Jeotgalibacillus aurantiacus: one gene and its partner. The protein of the gene in region 2 binds, or shares a complex with, the protein of the main gene of each other region. Links are inferred from orthologs where the notes say so. Each region holds a gene or a part of one and is shown on either strand. Other genes may lie near its edges.

The links.
Region 1: the proteins of uvrB (region 2) and pcrA are in contact, whole or in part, in a crystal structure (PDB 7EGT), measured with the Thermus thermophilus proteins. The link is inferred for Jeotgalibacillus aurantiacus from one-to-one orthologs. Residues at the interface, in WP_096411307.1 of Thermus thermophilus: Glu23, Leu25, Arg26, Asp27, Gly28, Glu29, Arg30, Phe31, Arg55, Glu326, Asp327, Phe328, Glu379, Ser382, Gln383, His398, Gly400, Arg401; in WP_096412145.1 of Thermus thermophilus: His654, Arg656, Phe657, Gln666, Asp668, Glu669, Lys680, Arg681, Leu682, Ser683, Lys685, Tyr686, Ala687.

What each region holds. Positions count from the first base shown.
Region 1 is NZ_JACNMS010000005.1:21,159-31,359, reverse strand. What follows is about bases 6,250-9,252. They hold pcrA (DNA helicase PcrA), read right to left. Parts: upstream 8,861-9,252; coding sequence 6,638-8,860; downstream 6,250-6,637. Other genes in these bases: H7968_RS14650 (heptaprenylglyceryl phosphate synthase), read right to left, coding at 8,919-9,252; ligA (NAD-dependent DNA ligase LigA), read right to left, coding at 6,250-6,541. In the rest of the region: glycogen synthase GlgA, read left to right, coding at 1-185; H7968_RS14670 (glycogen/starch/alpha-glucan phosphorylase), read left to right, coding at 191-2,578; H7968_RS14665 (CamS family sex pheromone protein), read right to left, coding at 3,308-4,522; more of ligA, read right to left, coding at 4,529-6,249; more of H7968_RS14650, read right to left, coding at 9,253-9,596. UniProt on the Escherichia coli protein: A helicase with DNA-dependent ATPase activity. Unwinds DNA duplexes with 3'-5' polarity. Translocates on single-stranded DNA with 3'-5' polarity. Initiates unwinding more efficiently from a nicked substrate than double-stranded DNA.
Region 2 is NZ_JACNMS010000001.1:34,605-44,698, forward strand. Bases 7,199-10,094 are described here. They hold uvrB (excinuclease ABC subunit UvrB), read right to left. Parts: upstream 9,690-10,094; coding sequence 7,707-9,689; downstream 7,199-7,706. Other genes in these bases: uvrA (excinuclease ABC subunit UvrA), read right to left, coding at 7,199-7,699. Outside these bases: lgt (prolipoprotein diacylglyceryl transferase), read right to left, coding at 1-299; hprK (HPr(Ser) kinase/phosphatase), read right to left, coding at 311-1,246; H7968_RS00235 (N-acetylmuramoyl-L-alanine amidase), read left to right, coding at 1,408-2,067; H7968_RS00240 (hypothetical protein), read right to left, coding at 2,945-3,196; H7968_RS00245 (DUF4097 family beta strand repeat-containing protein), read right to left, coding at 3,349-4,590; more of uvrA, read right to left, coding at 4,814-7,198. UniProt on the Escherichia coli protein: The UvrABC repair system catalyzes the recognition and processing of DNA lesions. A damage recognition complex composed of 2 UvrA and 2 UvrB subunits scans DNA for abnormalities.

The DNA of each region.
Region 1 (10,201 bases), on a different replicon or contig from region 2:
GATTCACATTTACAAATTACAATGCACATGATATGAAGCACACGATTAAACGGGCGCTCTCCTACTATAAAGATCAGAACGTCTGGCCGAAGCTGCAGGAAAATGCCATGTCCGGTGATTACAGCTGGGCACGTTCAGCAGGCGAATATCAGACGCTATATCAGCGACTTCAAGGGAGGAACTAACACAAATGTTCCGTGATAAAAATGCGTTCAAAACCGCCTTCTTGCAGCGGCTGGAGCAATCATCCGGCCTGTCATTTGAACAATCAACCAAGCAGCACCAATACCAGACGCTTGGCATGATGGTACGGGAATACGTCAGTACCAACTGGATCGCCTCTAATGAACATACCCGCAAAGGGGACCATAAAGAGGTGTACTATTTATCCATTGAGTTTCTTCTTGGCAGACTGCTGGTGAGCTCACTCGTTAACCTGGGTGTAAAAGAAATTGTGGAAGAAGGCCTCGCAGACCTTGATATCAGCCTGAGTGACCTTGAGGAAGCAGAGGCAGATGCAGGACTGGGTAACGGCGGTCTTGGACGTCTGGCCGCCTGCTTTTTAGATTCTATGGCTTCTCTTTCCATGGCCGGTCATGGTCACGGGATCCGGTATAAGCATGGTCTGTTTGAACAAAAAATTATTGACGGATATCAGGTAGAACTTCCTGAACAATGGTTACGTAACGGTAACGTCTGGGAAGTCCGAAAGCCTGACCTTGCAGTAGAAGTTCCTTACTGGGGCAGCGTTTCATGGACAGAGGAAAAAGGCCGGATGATCTTTAAGCACGAAAATGCCGAGACCATTCTGGCTGTTCCGTTCGATATGCCCGTGATCGGATATGATACGGACCGGGTTAATACATTACGTCTTTGGGGAGCAGAGCCCTCAAAGAATTTCCCGTCACATAAGGACTTTATGCAATATAAACGGGATACGGAGCAGGTTTCTGAATTCCTTTATCCAAATGACATGTCTGATGAAGGAAAAATACTGCGTCTGAAACAGCAGTATTTTCTCGTCCGGGCAAGCCTTGCCAGTATTCTGCGTGATTACAAGGAAAATCATTGCGACCTGTACGAACTGCATGAACACATTGCGATTCACATTAACGATACTCATCCTGCTCTTGCCATACCTGAGCTGATGCGGATTTTGATGGATGACGAAGGGATGCGCTGGGAAGAAGCGTGGAGTATCGTGACGGAAACGATCTCATACACTAACCACACAATTTTGTCAGAAGCACTTGAGAAATGGTCCGTTGACCTTTTCCGTCCTCTCTTCCCGAGAATTTATCAGATCATCGAAGAAATCAACCGCCGCTTTTGTGAAGAGCTGTGGGAAGCCTATCCGGGTGACTGGGACCGTATCGAGTCAATGGCTGTGATCGCACACGGCTTCGTAAAAATGGCGCACCTGTCGATTGTAGGAAGTCACAGTGTCAATGGCGTAGCCAGACTTCATACCGAAATCCTGAAAATGCGTGAGATGAAAAACTTCCATGAGTTTTATCCTCACCGTTTCAATAACAAAACAAATGGTATTACGCACCGCAGATGGCTGCTTCAGGCGAACCCTGAGCTGACTTCTGCCATCAATGACGCAATCGGAACGGATTGGATCAAGGATACACAAAAGCTCGATGCCCTTATCCCGTTTGCAGAGGATGCGTCGTTCCAGAAAAAAATTGATCAGATTAAATACGATAAAAAAGTGGCACTCGCTGACATTATCAAAGATCGCAATGGCATTACCGTAAACCCTGATTCAATCTTTGATGTGCAGATCAAACGTCTGCACGCCTACAAGCGACAGCTTTTGAACATTCTGCATGTGATGCACCTGTATAACCGGATGAAAGAGGATTCCTCCTTCAAGCCTTATCCGCAAACGTTTATATTCGGAGCAAAGGCAGCACCTGGGTATGAATACGCCAAGAAGGTCATCAAGCTGATTCATTCCGTTGCGAACCTGGTGAACAACGACCCGCTTTCAAAGGATTACCTGACTGTGGTCTTCCTTGAAAACTACCGTGTATCACTCGCTGAAAAAATCATTCCCGCAACAAATATCAGCGAACAGATTTCAACAGCAAGTAAAGAAGCATCAGGAACCGGTAATATGAAATTCATGATGAATGGCGCCCTCACACTCGGTACGCTTGATGGTGCCAACGTCGAAATTGGCGAACTGACAGGTCCTGAACATATCTTTATCTTCGGACTGACTGCTCAGGAAGTCATGCGCTACGAAAAGCACGGCGGTTATCACTCCTATGACTACTATCACGGGGATCCGCGCATCAAAAAAGTCATTGACCAGCTGACATCAGGATTCTTCCCTGATTCCTACTATGATTTTGATATGATCTCAGACTCACTGCTGATGGAAAATGATCAATACTTCCTCTTAAAGGATTTTGATGCGTACGTCACCGCTCAGCAGGATATCACCGCTGCCTATCAAAAGCGAAAAGAATGGCTAACCTCAAGCATTCACAACATCGCCCGCTCCGGCTTCTTCTCAAGCGATCGGACGATCAAGCAGTATGCTGAGGATATTTGGAAGCTGTAACACTTAAAAAGGCTGAGACAGCGATGCTGTCTCAGCCTTTTTGATATTAAAACGAAACACCATTAGTTTTGGAGGAGCATGCTTTTAGGATCTTAGATGCTCTTATGAAAGCCATCAACAGAAATTGTTACCCTATTAACAAAACAAATCGGTCTATCGACAGATTTCAAGTGTCTATCAACAGAAATTCTCCTGCTATCAACATATCATGTCATCTTCAACAGCCTAGCGACATAAAGTGACTTCCTAGCAACAGAAGTGACTATGCTAACAACAGAAATCACAAGGCCATTAATATCCTCATTTTAAAACAACTCATCTCCTTTATTTAACAAGCCTCATCAAAAAACCCCTGCAACCGCAGGGGCACTTGATGATCTCAAGTAACAGTCTTTTAATATTGTTCCTTCACGCAAAAATCATTGGATCAGAATACTTCACAAAGGTCCGGCGGCATCCGTAGACTCCTACGGCGGAAAGAGTCAGGTGAAACCGATGTGCGAAGCACTAGCTGGCTCACCGCGCGGCCTTAGAAAAGCGGAGGCGGGCGTTTAGGGACGTACAAACTGGACTGGCCTCGACGAAGATAAAGGAAACACAGCGAACGTAGTGAGCTGATGTTGACTTATCGAACGAGAGGACGGGAAGTTTGCTAGTCCCTGCCCGTCGGAGCTAGACAACGGAAAGCGAAGGATGAGACCGGCCCGGATTTGTAGAGCTACTTAAACATCACTGCTCATAAATATGAACAAACGGCTCTGTGTCATTCGGTTCCTTAATAATCAGTGCCTCAGGACCATTAATTGACGTAATGCTCACCTCAATATCAAAATACTCAGGGAACAAATCAACAAGACGTCCGGCTACATACTGGGTAAATCCGATAATCTCTGATTTCCCATAAAACTGAATTGGAATGTCAATTTTCAGATTCTCCAGCTGATCTCCCCGGTATAATCCTGTTCCAATCACACTATTGAAATTAGGGAAGTACGTTTCCACATCCTGTTTGAAATTCAGGAATGCAGTTTCATCATCTCTGTAATTCTCTTGTGCTTCAGCTGAAGGGAATAATACATAATTCTCATTCATCTCATTCCAATCACCAAGCTCATTACTTCCCCCGTCCGCTGACGCGTAACCAATGAAGTTACCAGGAATAACAGTCGTTCTCGGCTCCTGCTTAAATAATGCAATGGTGACCGGAACATCCGCCAGCGCTGCTTTTTCCGGATCATCTGCGGCCATTTGACGAAGGCGCTGAAGTACTTCCTGCGCCATTTGTCTTCCCTGCTCTTCAATCTCAGCATCAGGAATCGGCTCCTCAAATGTTGGGCCGAATGGATCATTATCGTTCTGATAGTAGTAAACAGAATTCATCGCGAGCCCAAGCACAACACCACCGAGCCTTACCTTCGATTCATCCTCTTCAGATTTCACAAAGTAGTTATGTTCAAGAATATGAGCTAAATAAATCGGACTTTCCTTCGCCCGCTGCTCACGGTTTTCTCCACCGGCATCAACCGGGTTCAACCCTACATTCTCTTCAGGCTCCATGTCATACTCCTGAAGCTGCGCATCGGTAAACTCACGGTTCAACCAGCTTGTTATCGTATCACTGTCCAGGAACTGTCCTGCCTGGAAAAAGTGCGTTTCAGGATCAAAGTTCTGCTGCGCAACACGCATCAGTCCACTTTCAAATTCTGCAATATCGTAATTCGTCTGCAGATTATTCACGACCATTCCGCGTGAAGGGGATGGTTCGTATGGCAATAAGGTCCGGTAATATTCGTCAGATATCTGGAAGTTTGGAATGATGACAGTCTGTTCTTCCGATTCTTCCGGCGCGTTCTCCTGGATAACCTCATCTTCCTGCTGAAAAGATGGCATACACCCTCCCAGCAGCAAGGAAGCACCCGTTACTGCGGCTATCCACTTTTTCATGAAATGCTACACCTCTTGTTTGGTTATTTCGTCAATGAGCTGCTGCTCATCCCAGATCGTAATATTTAAATCCTGTGCTTTCGTCAATTTAGAGCCGGCATCTTCTCCTGCAACAAGAAGATCTGTCTTTTTACTAACACTACCGGTCACTTTTCCACCTAACAGTTCTATTTTCTCTTTCGCTTCATCACGTGTCAATTGAGCTAACTTCCCAGTTAATACTATCGTTTTTCCTGTGAAAGCAGACTCAACAGATTCCATCCGCTCTTTTTTAGGACCTGTATAAGTAAGATTCACACCATTTTCACGGAGTTCTTCGATTAATTCCTGTACTTCTTCGTTCTCAAAATATGTGACGATTGCATCAGCCATTTTGTTTCCGATTTCATCGATTTGTAACAAATCGTCCACAGTTGCTTCACGCAGCTTGTCAATAGAGCGGAAATGCTCTGAAATCGTTTTGGCTGCTTTGGCTCCTACATGGCGGATCCCGAGTCCAAACAGCAGCTTCTCCATAGAGTTTTTCTTGGATGCCTCAATGGCAGTCAGGAGATTCTCAACAGATTTCTCACCCATTCGTTCTAGTTGAATGAGCTGCTCCTTCGTTAAACGATAGAGGTCTGCTACATCTTCAATCAGATTTTCCTTAAATAGCTGGGCAATGACCTTTTCCCCTAGTCCATCTATGTTCATAGCATTGCGGGATACAAAATGAGTCAGACCCTCCTGAATTTGTGCCGGACATTTCGGGTTGAGGCAGCGGAGTGCTACTTCCCCTTCCAGCCGCTCAAGCTCGCTGTCACAGGCAGGACAATGTGTCGGCATCGTAAATTCCTTTTCATCCCCTGTTCTGCGATCCGTGATCACACTGACTACCTCAGGAATGATATCGCCTGCTTTTTTCACAATGACATGATCACCGAGACGGATATCCTTTTCACGGATCAGGTCCTCGTTATGAAGTGATGCTCTTTGCACCGTTGTTCCTGCTACACGCACCGGCTCTAAAATGGCAGTCGGTGTTAGTACACCGGTCCGTCCAATACTCAGCTCAATATCATGAAGAATCGTGATGACTTCTTCTGCCGGGAATTTGTAGGCGATCGCCCAGCGTGGACTTTTTGCAGTGAAACCAAGCTCCTCCTGCTGAGAAAGAGAATCTACCTTGATGACAATGCCATCAATGTCATACTGCAGTTCAGCACGCTTTTCCACCCAGCTGTTGACATAGTCAATAACCTCTTCAATCGTCCCGCACGTTTTGCGTTCAGGATTCGTCTTCAGGCCATTTTCATTTAATAACTGCATGCCTTCACTTTGCGAATTGATCCCCGTTTCACCCGGATCACCAATACCGTAAAGGAAAATATCCAGGTTACGTGATGCGGCAATTCTCGGATCCAATTGACGCAGTGAGCCTGCTGCTGCATTACGCGGATTGGCAAAGGCAGCTTCTTCACGCTTTTCTTTTTCCTCATTCAATTTAACAAATGAGGATTTCGGCATGAAGGCTTCTCCCCGCACTTCAATGGATAACGGATTCTTCAGGCGCAGAGGGATCGACCTGATTGTCTTCAGATTGGCTGTAATATCCTCACCAACCGATCCGTCTCCCCTTGTCGCACCCTGCATAAACACACCATTTTCATAGCGGAGTGAAACCGCAAGACCATCAATTTTCAACTCACAGCTGTAAGCAATATTGTCACCTACAGCCTGTCTGACTTTACGGTCAAAGTCCCGCAGGTCCGCTTCGTTAAATGCATTTCCAAGACTGAGCATTGGCGTGCGGTGTTCAACCTTTGAGAACTGCTCCAGTACGGCTCCGCCAACACGCTGGGTCGGGGAGTCCTCTGTGATCAGTTCAGGATATTGCTGTTCAATCTCCTTCAGCTCGTTTAAAAGCTGATCGTACTCGGAATCAGGAACCGACGGCTGATCCAGGACATGATATTCATAATTGTACTGATTCAGCTTGTCATGAAGTTCCTGAACGCGTTTTTGAATGGATGGGTCCATAGTGTCATTCCTCTCATTTCATTGGATGGTTTACATTGTATTGACAGGATGATCCGGCTTTCAATAAAAACACCCGTTATAAACGGGCGCTTTTCATTAGCCGCTTACCTTCGTAACCGGTGCAAACTTGGCCAGCAGACGTTTAATGCCGGTTGGGCTTGGAAATGCAATATCAAGCTCCATGGAGTCACCTTCCCCTTTAACACTGACGACGGTGCCTGTTCCCCATTTACCATGCTGCGCTTTATCTCCGACGCTCCAGCCGATATCACTGCCACCTGTTGTCCGCTGAACCGGACGGCGCACAGGTGCTTTACGCGGCTGTGCGGTTGGACGCGGTGATCCTCCGAGACCAAAAGGGTTGGCTTCCTTTTTCATCGGTTCCTCAAGAAGTTCAGACGGGATCTCCGCAATGAAGCGTGACACAGGGTTCATATTCGTGCGTCCAAACAATGTTCTCATCTGGGCATTTGTGATAAATAATTCTTCTTCAGCCCGCGTAATCCCAACGTAGGCGAGACGGCGCTCTTCCTCCATCTCCACTTCCTCCATCAGTGAACGGCTGTGAGGGAAAACCCCTTCCTCAAGTCCCATTAAAAAGACAACCGGAAACTCAAGTCCCTTGGCTGAGTGAAGCGTCATTAACGTGACAGCATCGAGTGGTGCGTCATCTTTGTCGAGCTGGTCGATGTCCGCTACGAGTGCAAGGTCCGTCAGAAACGCAATCAGACTCTTATCATCATTGGCTTCCTCAAACGCTTTTGTAACAGATAAAAACTCATCAATGTTCTCAAGACGGCTTTGTGCTTCAATTGTTTTTTCAGCCTGCAGCGCGTCACGGTAACCTGACTTCTCTAAAATATCCTCAACAAGCTCAGTGACAGACAAATACTCCTGCATTTGCGTCATATTCTGAATCAGTTCCCTGAATTCAAGCACAGCCTTCGCTGCCTTTCCGCTCAGACCAACGAAGTCAGCGAGACCAAGCGCCTCAATCATAGACATATCGTTATCACGCGCATAGTTCGCGATTTTATCAACAGACGTTGAACCGACACCTCTTTTCGGTACGTTAATCACACGCGTCAGACTGATATCGTCGTCCGGATTCGCGATTAAACGAAGGTAGGCTAGCAGATCCTTGATTTCTTTTCTGTCATAGAACTTCGTGCCGCCGACGATCGTGTACTCAATGTTGGATTTCATGAGTACTTCCTCCATCACACGGGACTGGGCGTTCGTACGGTACAGAATGGCAAAGTCAGACGGCTTACGGACGCCGGAGCGTACGAGCTCATTGATTTTCCCGGCTACAAACTGACCTTCCCCCTGCTCGCTGTCGGAACGGTAATAGGTGATTTTCTGACCACCCTTTTTATCCGTCCACAGATTTTTCGGCTTCCGGTTCGGGTTGTTCTTTATGACGGCGTTTGCCGCATCGAGGATGTTTTCAGTTGAGCGGTAATTCTGCTCAAGAAGAATAACGGTCGCATTCGGATAGTCCTTTTCAAATGAAAGGATATTCGTAATATCCGCCCCGCGCCAGCGGTAGATCGACTGGTCGGAATCCCCTACGACACAAAGATTTTTAAAGCGTGACGCTAAAAGCTTTACAAGCAAATACTGCGCGCGGTTCGTATCCTGATACTCGTCCACGTGAATGTACTGGAATTTCCGCTGATAGTTCTCAAGCACTTCAGGAACACGCTCAAATAAATGAATTGTCTGCATAATCAGATCGTCAAAATCAAGCGCAGAATTTTTTCTCAGACGCCGCTGATATTCAGTGAACACCTCGCTGATCGTCTGGTCATAATAGCTTCCTGCATCCTTGGCAAACTGTTCAGGCGTCGTGAGTTCATTTTTTGCCGAACTGATCGCAGCCAGAATGCCTCTTGGATCAAATTTTTTCGGATCCAGGTTTTTATCCTTCAGGATTGCCTTAATAACAGATTGCTGATCCGTGGAATCGAGAATTGTGAAATTGCGGTTATAACCGATTCGGTCAATGTCTCTTCGTAAAATCCTCACACACATGGAGTGAAAAGTGGAAATCCAGACATCCTCAGAAGCACCTCCAAGAATGCTGCCGACACGGTTTTTCATTTCACGGGCGGCTTTGTTGGTAAAAGTGATCGCCAGAATATTGTAAGGAGCAACCCCTTTTTCAATCATCAAATACGCAATCCTGTGTGTCAGTACTCTAGTCTTCCCGGATCCGGCACCTGCCATAATTAAAAGCGGACCCTCCGTTGCCTTAATCGCTCTTGCCTGCTCAGGGTTCATTCCCTTTAAAAGCCGGTCAGTTAAAAATTGCATAATCGCACCACCTCGAACATTTGTTCTTATTATATCGTAACTTGTCTGTTTGCGGCATTTATTTTAAAACTGTTTTCAGTGCCTCATTCAGATTCTCATAAATAATGTTACCAACGACAATGACATCAGCATGTTCAGCCATTTCCTCTGCCTCTTTTACCGAACGGATCCCACCGCCGTAAAATAACACGGCAGATTCAAGCTCACGGCTCACCTTTTCAACAAGCTTTGGATCACCATACATCCCGCTGTATTCCATATAAAAAACCGGAAGCGAAAACAAGCGCTCGGCCATGCGTGCATAGGCAATGACATCATCGTCACTTTTCGGTACCTCTGCGTTTGTCAGGCGTGCCGCTTTGCAATCCGGGTTCAAAATCACATATCCTTCAGCTAAAAGTTCTTCCCAGTTCATCAGGTCACCATGCTCCTTAATCGCCTCATGGTGCAGCCCTGTAATCCACTTCGGATCCTGCGTGTTCAGAACGGTCGGAATAAAATATAAATCATATCCCGGTGTAATCGACTCCAGCGTTGAAACCTCCAGCACACAAGGAACTGTATATCTGCGAACTCTTGCCATCAGATCGAGCACATTATCGAGTGTGACACCATCAGAACCGCCCACCATCACAGCATCCGTTCCTGACTCACAAATCGCTTCCAATGCCTCATCTGATATTTCTTTATTAGGGTCCAGTTTGAATACATGCTTCCACTCCCGGACATCGTACATGCCAAATCCTCCATTCGAGCCTTCATTATCCGTACTATTATAGCACCGAATGTGGATGTCTTAAAGTGCGGGAAGGAATGTGGTTGGGATAGGCGAGTTCGTGAGGTTGCGGGTGGAGTTTGTGAGGTTAGCCTTGGAGTTCGTCAGGTTGTGACGCGAGTTCGTGAGCTGACGACAACAATTCGTCAGGTCCGCGGAAAGTTTGTGAGGTGAGTGTAATTAGAACCAGTCCGCGACCCGAGATTGAGAGGCTGAACTGACGTGACCTGGAGTTCGTGAGGTTAACCATGAAGTTTGTGAGCTTAGCATCGGAGTTCGTCAGGTTGTGACGCGAGTTCGTGAGGTCAGAAAGACAATTCGTCAGGTCCGCGGAAAGTTTGTGAGGTGAGTGTAATTAGAACTAGTCCGCGACCCAAGATTGGGATGCTGAACTGACGTGACCTGAGGTTCGTAAGGTTAACCATGAAGTTTGTGAGCTTAGCATCGGAGTTCGTCAGGTTATGACGCGAGTTCGTGAGGTCAGAAAGACAATTCGTCAGGTCCGCGGAAAGTTTGTGAGTTCAGTATCATTTGACCCAGACTGGAACGATGAAGGAATGTTAGTT
Region 2 (10,094 bases):
AGCGCTCCGTGAATCGCAATCCCGCCATTCCAGATTTGAATAATCGCACCTGGATTCTGGGAATAAAAATCCCACTGAAACGCAACATAATAAATCCGCGCTGAAATGATCGCAATCGGAACGGCCCAGATTAGCAGGTCAGCAAACATATCTTTTGGCATACCAAGGCGATCCGCCTCGCGATTAGCAAGTATATATCCAAGAACAATCCCCGTTCCGATAATCAGTCCATACCAGGCAACACTTAATGGGCCGATACTGAACGCAACCGGATCAATGGGCTGTGCAGTAAAAAGCATCTGATTTCCTCCTAAATATCGTCATGATCTCCATCTACAATGATGTCATTTAATCGGTTTGAGAATTGCTCAGCCGCATTCATTCCCATCCGCTTCAAACGGAAATTCATCGCAGCGACTTCAATGATAACGGCCAGGTTTCGTCCGGGACGAACCGGCAGCGTAATTTTCGTGACGTCTGTATCGATAATTCTCATCGTCTCTTCATCCAGACCAAGACGATCGTACTGCTTCGTCTTATCCCAGATTTCAAGATCAATCACCAGCGTCACCCGCTTATGGCTGCGGACAGCACCCGCACCAAACAACGTCATCACATTGATGATGCCGAGTCCGCGGATTTCAAGCAAATGCTCAATCAACTCAGGTGAAGAACCGATCAGCGTATCTGTATCCTCCTGACGAATCTCCACGCTATCATCCGCTACAAGTCGGTGACCACGCTTGACGAGCTCGAGTGCGGTTTCACTTTTACCGACACCGCTCTTCCCTGTGATCAGTACACCGACTCCATAAATATCAACCAGCACACCATGCAGGGCAGTGGATGGCGCAAGCTTACTTTCAAGGAAATTTGTCAGACGGCTTGAGAACCGCGTTGTCTTCACAGGCGTCTTCATCACAGGCACCTGATTACGTTCAGAAGCTTCAATTAACTCAGCCGGAACCTCTATATCGCGGGATAAAATAATCCCCGGTGTATTGTCCGTACAGAGCTGGCCCATCCGATCCTTCTTTTCATCAGTCGAAAGAAGCTCATAAAAAGACATTTCCGTTCGTCCAAGCAGCTGAATCCGCTCAGCCGGATAATAGCTGAAATAACCCGCCATCTCGAGTCCGGGTCTTGAAATATCACTCGTCGTTACAGGACGGTGAATCCCTTCTTCCCCACTGACGAGCTCCAGACCAAATTTTTCAATAATATCATTCGTCGTTACCTTTGGCATAAGAAGCCTCCTTGCATGTTTTCTCACATACTGTCTATTGTAGCACTTTGAAAATTGATTCACTAGATTAGATGACCGAAACATCCTGTGAAAAGGTGTCTGATTTCCACTCGTCATACGATCTTTTTCATGATGCAACTTGATTGACGAGGAGGAACTCTATGGCAACGATTGTTCTTGATGCAGGTCACAGCTACAACACACCGGGTAAAAGAAGTCCGGATGGGATGAGAGAGTTTGCCTTTAACCGGGCTGTCTGCCAGGCTGCAAGAAAGAAGCTCGAATCACAAGGAATACGAACCATCTTGACGCATCGCGATGACCGGGACGTTCCATTAAAAGAGCGGACAGACCTGGCCAATCGCGAAAAAGCAGCGCTGTTTATCTCTATTCACGCCAATGCTTATGGATCAGGAAACTGGAATGACGTCCACGGGATCGAAACGTATATCCACTCAAAAAACGACTCGCAGTCAAGGTCTCTTGCAGAAGCCGTTCACTACTCACTCATTAAAGAGACACGGCGTAAAGACCGCGGCATCAAAACGGCAAATTTTCACGTTCTGAGAGAAACCGTCATGCCTGCGGTGTTAATTGAATGCGGCTTTATGACCAATAGAGAAGAAAAAAAGCTCCTGGCCAGTGAGGATTACCGGACCCTCTGCGGTCACACCATCGCAGCCGCTATCCTTACCTTTATCGGTGTCAAAAAAACACTGTATCTCGTCCAGACAGGTGCATTCAGCTCGATTGAAAATGCGAAAAAGCAGGCACAAGCTTTGAAGAATGCTGGGTTTGATGCAATGATTATGGAGAAATGACCTCTCAATGTCTCACAAGCGGTTTGCTTGAATGATGCACTCTTCATGAATTGTCGGAACGCGAGCAGTACAATCTCTTTTCGACAATTCATACCGCTCTTACAACACATTCGATGCTTCTAGCGACAGAAATCTGCTCGCGATCACCATTAAAACTGAAGCTTGCGACAAGATCGCGCTTGTTTTAAAGGGAGTCGACATAAACAGCCTGGCGGTCGACAGAAAGCCGAGCGCTTTCAACAGAAATGACTCAACGATCAACAATTCGGTCCACAACCCCAAAACAAAACACCTTCTGTTTGTCACGCGAGCAGCGCAATCTCTTTTCTACAATTCATACCGCTCTTACAACACATTCGCTGCTTCTAGCGACAGAAATCTGCTCGCGATCAACATTAAAGCTGAAGCTTACGACAAGATCGCGCTTGTTTTAAAGGGAGTCGACATAAACAGCCTGGCGGTCGACAGAAAGCCAAGTGCTTTCAACAGAAATGACTCAGCGATCAACAATTCGGTCCACAACCCATAAACAAAACACCTTCTGTTTGTCACGCGAGCAGCGCGAGTTCTTTTCGACAATTCATACCGCTCTTACAACACATTCTTTCCTTCTATCAACAGAAATCTGCTCGCGATCAACATTAAAACTGAAGCTTATGACAAGACCGCGCGCTCTTACGACAAGGCCTCGCTTGTTTTAAAGGGAGGCGACATAAACAGCCTGGCGATCAACAGAAAGCGTTGTCGTTACGACAGAAAATTCACGGCTTTTAACAGTAATTTGATAAACCTTACATTCACTAAATAGTGCGTAGCATTTCATGAAGTGTCACATAAAAAAAGGGATCAAACTCAATGTTGAGTTTGATCCCTTTTTTTATGCCACGGTTTCTTTACTGGAGGACGAAAACCTCAGCTTTAACCCTACTGCCAGAATCCCAAGAGCACCAAGCAGACCGATACCGCCTACTGCCCAATAAAAAATCAGCAGGATCCATTTAAAAAACCCGATGATATCCGTATTCCATGTGAAAAGAGCCAGCACTGTAAACAGTACGCCTATTCCAAGCATAGAAGCTCCTACCGTTCCGAACCCGAACCACATGATTCTTTTAATAAACGTTTCCACCCCGATCACCTGCCTTATGTAATTAATCTTACTATACCATCTTAGGCCTCATAAAAAACATTTCTTAAAATAGAAAAAGCCCCTCCGTCAGTCTGGGGGGACGAAAACGGAGGGGCTGTTACGCTGTTAAACCTGGTCATCTTATTAGACGTTTAAACGTCTGATTTGGTTTCATTTTTCCCTTTAGATGAATGTATGCTGATCGTGCCGGTTTTAGCATCGGCTTCAAGCAGTAATTTCGATGCATGTTCCCGATTACGTGTGAAATGTAACTTACGCTGCATCATTTCTTCACGTTCTTCCACATGGTCCATATCATTAAAGTCTACATGGAATTTCCCGAAGTTTGATTTTAATGTACCATCAAGAGAAAGCTCATCCGGAACCGTAATTTCAATCGCTCCTGCAAGCGTGGAAGCATCGATTTTACGGGCGGTTGTGCTTGTCGTTGTTACGCTGATCTTTCCATTTACCGACTGCGCATCAACAGCATCAATCGCTCCTTCAAGAACCACCTTGCCATTCACAGAATCCACATCAATGTAGTCTGCACGTGCGTTCGTGACTTCAATACCGCCATTGGCTGTTTCAAGCTCCGCTTTTTCTACCAGCATATTGGACAGCTCAATTTTTCCGTTAGCGGTTTTCACCTTCACTTTATTAACATTCCCGCCATCACCGTGGAATTTCCCGTTAAACAGACGGATATCCCAGCGGTCATAGTTCGCTTTTGGCACATACAACACTGTATCAAGCTTGATCATTTTCAGATCCGATAAATAGCGGAGCTTTTTGAATTTCGTCTCAAATACAACCTGCTCCTTCAGCTGATTCACCGCTTTTTGCTGATCCTCTGAACGGTACACCTTCACCTCACATTCTGCGCGGACAAAATCCTCATCCCACGGACGGATCGTCACTTTACCATTTGCAATGCTGACCTCAATATCGAGCAGCTCCGTGTTTTCAGATTCAAACACATGCTTGAACTCGAGTGAAGGACCCATATTGAATTCAAGATCCATCCCTTTGACTTTGTCGAAAGCAGTCTGAACAAAATCCATCAGTTTCTCAGTAGACTGATTCACTGATTTCTTCGTTTTCTCAGCGCTTGATTTACTCCCACTCATTTTCGAACCGCCGAACAGATCCTCAAAGTTAAATGGGAAGTCGGTTTTCTTAGACCGCTTCTGCTCCTGATGAGGTTCAGAATAAGAGGATCCGGATTTCTGATGCGTTTGGCCGGACGTTTTCGATTCTTCCTGTGTGCTGTATGAAGACGATGACTCTTTCTTCGGCTCTTTTTCCAGTGCTTCTAAAAGAGTTAATGCCTCTGATGCTGTAATCGTGCCTTTTTCAACCATACTTAAAATGCGTTTACGTTCGTTTTCCATCGTATTTGACACTCTCCTTGTGTTTGAAATTGCCATAACAACTGTGTGGAACGGTCTCTGACTGATTATACGCAGCAGCCCAACGAAAGGTTTCATTTTTTATCAGCATGGCACATTTCAGGGGGTTGGATCACTGCGTTGGCTTCATCCCTAGTATGGCAAAAGAAAACAAATGGGCCACCGGTCTGAAGACTGAGTGGCCCATCATTCTGCGGGCTTATTTTTACGATGAGGTGACTGCTTCACCTGTTCGCTTCGCCATCCGTTCATCCATCCGGCTTCTATCCCGCTCCAGTACAGGCTTCAAATAACTGCCTGTGTAGGATTCCTTCACTTGTGCAATATCTTCAGGTGTTCCTGTGGCAAGTATGGTTCCACCACGGTCGCCACCTTCCGGACCGAGATCAATAATATAATCAGATGCTTTAATGACATCCAGATTATGCTCGATCACCAGAACTGAGTCACCGTTTTCTACAAGGCGCTGTAAAACAGTCAATAGACGGGAAATGTCATCCACGTGCAGCCCCGTTGTCGGTTCATCGAGAATATAAAGGGAACGTCCCGTTGAACGGCGGTGCAATTCGGAGGCCAGCTTTACACGCTGGGCTTCCCCTCCGGATAAAGTCGTAGCAGGCTGACCAAGTGTAATATAACCAAGACCAACATCCACAATCGTCTGAAGCTTACGGCTGATCTTCGGAATATTTTCGAAGAACTTCAGTCCATCCTCCACCGTCATCTCCAGCACATCCGCAATATTTTTGCCCTTGTATTTTACTTCAAGCGTCTCTCTGTTATACCGTTTTCCGTGACAAACCTCACAAGGAACGTATACATCAGGCAGGAAGTGCATTTCAATTTTGATAATTCCGTCTCCGCGGCACGCTTCACATCTTCCGCCTTTGACATTAAAGCTGAAACGTCCTTTTTTGTACCCACGGACCTTTGCTTCGTTCGTTGTGGCAAACACGTCACGAATATCATCGAATACGCCCGTATAAGTCGCTGGATTTGAACGCGGCGTGCGTCCAATTGGAGACTGATCGATATCAATGACTTTATCTAAATGATTAACCCCTTTAATCGATTTATGCTCCCCCGGCTTCACCTTAGATTTATGAAGCTTCTGGGCCAGCGATTTATGGAGAATGCTATTGATCAGCGTACTCTTCCCTGAACCGGAAACACCTGTTACAGATGTGAACAGACCAAGTGGAATCTTCACGTTTATATCCTTCAGGTTGTTCTGTTTAGCACCGGTAATTTCAAGCATTCTTTTCGCTGCAGGCTTTCTTCGTTCAGCAGGCAGCGGAATAAACTTCTCACCGGATAAATACTGGCCTGTCAGCGATTTTTTATTTTTCATCACTTCTTCAGGTGTACCTGCGGCCACAACCTCTCCACCATGGACACCGGCACCAGGTCCGATATCTATCAGATAATCGGCAGCTACCATCGTATCTTCATCATGCTCAACAACAATGAGTGTATTCCCTATGTCACGCATGTTTTTCAGCGTGCTGATCAGACGGTCGTTATCACGCTGATGCAGACCGATGGAAGGCTCATCCAGAATGTAAAGAACGCCTGTCAGCTGGGACCCGATCTGTGTAGCCAGTCTGATCCGCTGCGCTTCCCCGCCAGACAGCGTTCCTGCTGCACGGCTTAACGTTAAATAGTCAAGTCCGACATTTACGAGAAAGCTTAAACGCTCATTAATCTCACGCATAATCAGGCGTGCGATCTGCATTTCTTTTTCCGTTAAGGAAAGACCACTGAAGAATGATCTCGCTTCTTCAATAGAAAAGGCGGTGACATGTCCGATGTGCAGATCGTTCACTTTTACAGCAAGACTCTCACGCTTCAGGCGGTGACCCTCACAGGAAGGACAGTTTTGCTGCGCCATGTACTTTTGCATCTGCTCACGAATATATTCCGAGCTCGTTTCCTTGTAACGGCGCTCCACGTTCGGCAGTACGCCTTCAAAAATAATATTGTTTTCTCTTACCTGACCAAAATCATTTTCATAGCGGAAATAAATTTTATCTTTTCCTGACCCGTAGAGGATTTTATCCATTTTCTTTTTCGGGATCTTTTTAACCGGAATAGTCATATCAATATCGTAATGCTTACATACAGCTTCAAGCATTGAAGGATAATAATTGGAGCTGGTCGGTTCCCACGGAGCGATCGCATGCTCTTTCAGCGTGCGGCTCCAATCAGGAATCACTAGATCGAGATCCACCTCAAGCTTTGTACCGAGTCCATCACAGTCCGGACATGCCCCAAACGGCGAGTTGAACGAGAACATACGCGGCTCAAGTTCATCAATTGAAAAACCGCAGACCGGACAGGCGTGATGCTCATTAAATTTAATTTCCTCTTCCCCGATAATGTCTACAATCACATTCCCATCTGCAAGTCGAAGCGCGGTTTCCAGTGAATCAGCGAGTCGGGATTCAGATCCCTCTTTGACAACGATGCGGTCAATAATCACTTCAATCGTATGTTTTTTATTTTTATCCAGATCGAACTCTTCGCTAATATCACGCATTTCCCCGTTTACACGGACGCGTACGTACCCCTGCTTCTTAATATCTTCCAGTACTTTCGCATGCGTCCCTTTACGTCCTGAAACGAGTGGTGCAAGCACCTGAAGCTTGGTTCTTTCAGGATATTCAAAAATGCGGTCCACCATCTGTTCAATCGTCTGAGATGTGATTTCAATACCGTGGTCCGGACAGAACGGTCTGCCAATCCGTGCAAATAACAGACGCAGATAATCATAAATCTCGGTTACGGTTCCAACTGTGGAACGCGGGTTTCGGCTCGTCGTTTTCTGGTCAATGGAAATCGCCGGTGAAAGTCCTTCGATCGTATCTACATCCGGTTTATCCATCTGTCCAAGAAACTGTCTTGCATAAGCCGAAAGTGATTCCACGTATCGGCGCTGCCCTTCTGCATAAATCGTGTCAAAAGCAAGCGACGATTTCCCCGAGCCGGATAAGCCTGTCATGACGACAAGCTTATCCCTTGGGATTTTGATATCAATATTTTTAAGGTTATGGGCTCTGGCACCCTGTATCGTAATATGGTCTTTCACCATGTTCTGGTCATCCTTCCGCTTTCAATTCTAAAATGAGATCACGAAGCTCTGCAGCCTTTTCGAAGTCAAGCGCCCTTGCTGCTTCCTTCATTTCGATTTCCATAGACTCAATGACTTTTGCCCGTTCAGGCTTGGACAGCTTCTTCATTTTCTCTGCCGGTGACACATACTCTTCGGCTTCCTCGGCAGCATGGGTTGCACGGATGACATCACGGATCGCTTTATTAATGGTTACCGGTGTAATGCCGTGTTCTTCATTATAAGCAATCTGCTTTTCACGACGCCTTGCCGTTTCATCAAGTGCCCGCTGCATGGAATCGGTGATTTTATCAGCATACATAATGACATGTCCATTTGAGTTACGCGCTGCACGGCCAATCGTCTGGATCAGTGAACGGTCTGAGCGCAGAAAGCCTTCTTTATCGGCATCCAGAATGGTAATGAGGGATACCTCAGGAATATCCAATCCTTCCCTTAAGAGGTTGATCCCAATCAGGACATCATATTTACCTACACGCAGGTCACGGATGATTTCAATCCGTTCAAGCGTTTTAATTTCAGAATGCAGATACTGCACCTTAATCCCGATTTCCTTCAGGTAATCAGTCAGATCTTCAGACATCTTCTTCGTCAGGGTGGTTACGAGTGTCCGTTCATTTTTCGCGATCCGCTCCTGGATTTCACCGAGCAGATCATCAATTTGTCCTTCACTCGGACGTACCTCAATGGTCGGATCCAGCAGACCCGTCGGACGGATAATCTGTTCAACCATTTCATTTGTATGTTCAAGCTCATAAGGACCCGGTGTAGCTGAAACATAAATCGCACGGCTGACATGCTTTTCAAACTCTTCGAAACGCAAAGGACGGTTATCCATCGCAGACGGTAGACGGAAACCGTGATCCACCAGCACTTTTTTACGCGCCTGGTCACCGTTAAACATGCCGCGGATCTGTGGGAGTGTCACATGCGACTCATCAATGACAAGCAGGAAATCATCCGGAAAATAATCAAGCAGCGTATAAGGTGTTGCGCCTGCTTCCCGTAATGTCAGGTGACGGGAATAGTTTTCAATGCCTGAACAGAACCCCATCTCTCTCATCATTTCAAGATCGTAACGTGTACGCTGCTCGAGACGCTGCGCTTCCAAAAGCTTATCTTCCTCTCTCAGAACCTTCAGCTGCTCTTCAAGCTCTTTCTCGATGTTTTCAATGGCAATTCTCATCTTTTCTTCACGCGTAACAAAGTGGGAAGCCGGGAAAATCGCAACATGATCACGGTCACCCAAAATCTCGCCAGTCAGTGCATCCACCATGCGTATCCGGTCAATTTCATCTCCGAAAAACTCCACACGGATACAGTGCTCATCATTTTTAGCAGGGAAAATTTCCACTACATCCCCACGGACACGGAAAGTCCCCCGGGTAAAGGCAATGTCATTCCGCTCATACTGAATGTCAACGAGCCTTCTCAGCAGTTGATTCCGTTCTATCTCCATACCGACTCTCAGTGAAACAACCAGCTCCTTATATTCTTCCGGAGAACCGAGGCCGTAAATACAGGAAACTGATGAGATAATGATGACGTCATCCCGTTCAAATAAAGCGGAAGTTGCCGAGTGACGGAGCTTATCGATTTCATCATTAATACTTGCATCTTTTTCTATAAAAGTATCGGTCTGAGGTACATATGCCTCAGGCTGATAGTAATCATAATAGCTGACGAAATATTCTACAGCATTGTTTGGAAAGAACTCTTTAAATTCACTGTATAGCTGTCCTGCCAGCGTTTTATTATGGGCAATGACCAGCGTCGGTTTTTTTACTTCCTGAATGACATTTGAGATGGTAAAGGTTTTTCCTGTACCGGTAGCCCCAAGTAATGTCTGATGGCGTGTCTTTTTTTCCACACCTTCTACCAGTTTTTTGATTGCTACAGGCTGATCGCCCGCAGGTTTGTAAGATGACTGAAGGTCAAATGACTGCACCATAATAAAAACGCCTCCTGTTGTAAATGCAAAAATAACTCTTCTATCTATTCATACCCTTTATCATGAAATGAAACAGGGGAAAATTCAAATTTGTTGTCTCATTCAAGTTTAGCATAGTGGGATATAGAAAAGATAGTAAAAAGGGAACGTATGTTTGATCTTTTACAAACCCGGCCCGTCCTCATCCTCCGCTTTCCGTGGCCGGGCGGTGAACCCACTGTGCTTCGCACATCGGTTTCACCTGTCCCTTTCCGCCACAGGAGTCTGCGGATGAGGACGGGCCTTAAATAGTTTCTTTCCCAAATATATTTATAGAAAAAATTCAGGAATTGATATTTACTAAATTTCGAAATCAGAAAAACATAAAAGCACACATACTTTAGCGCTGTTTCACTAAATCTTGCC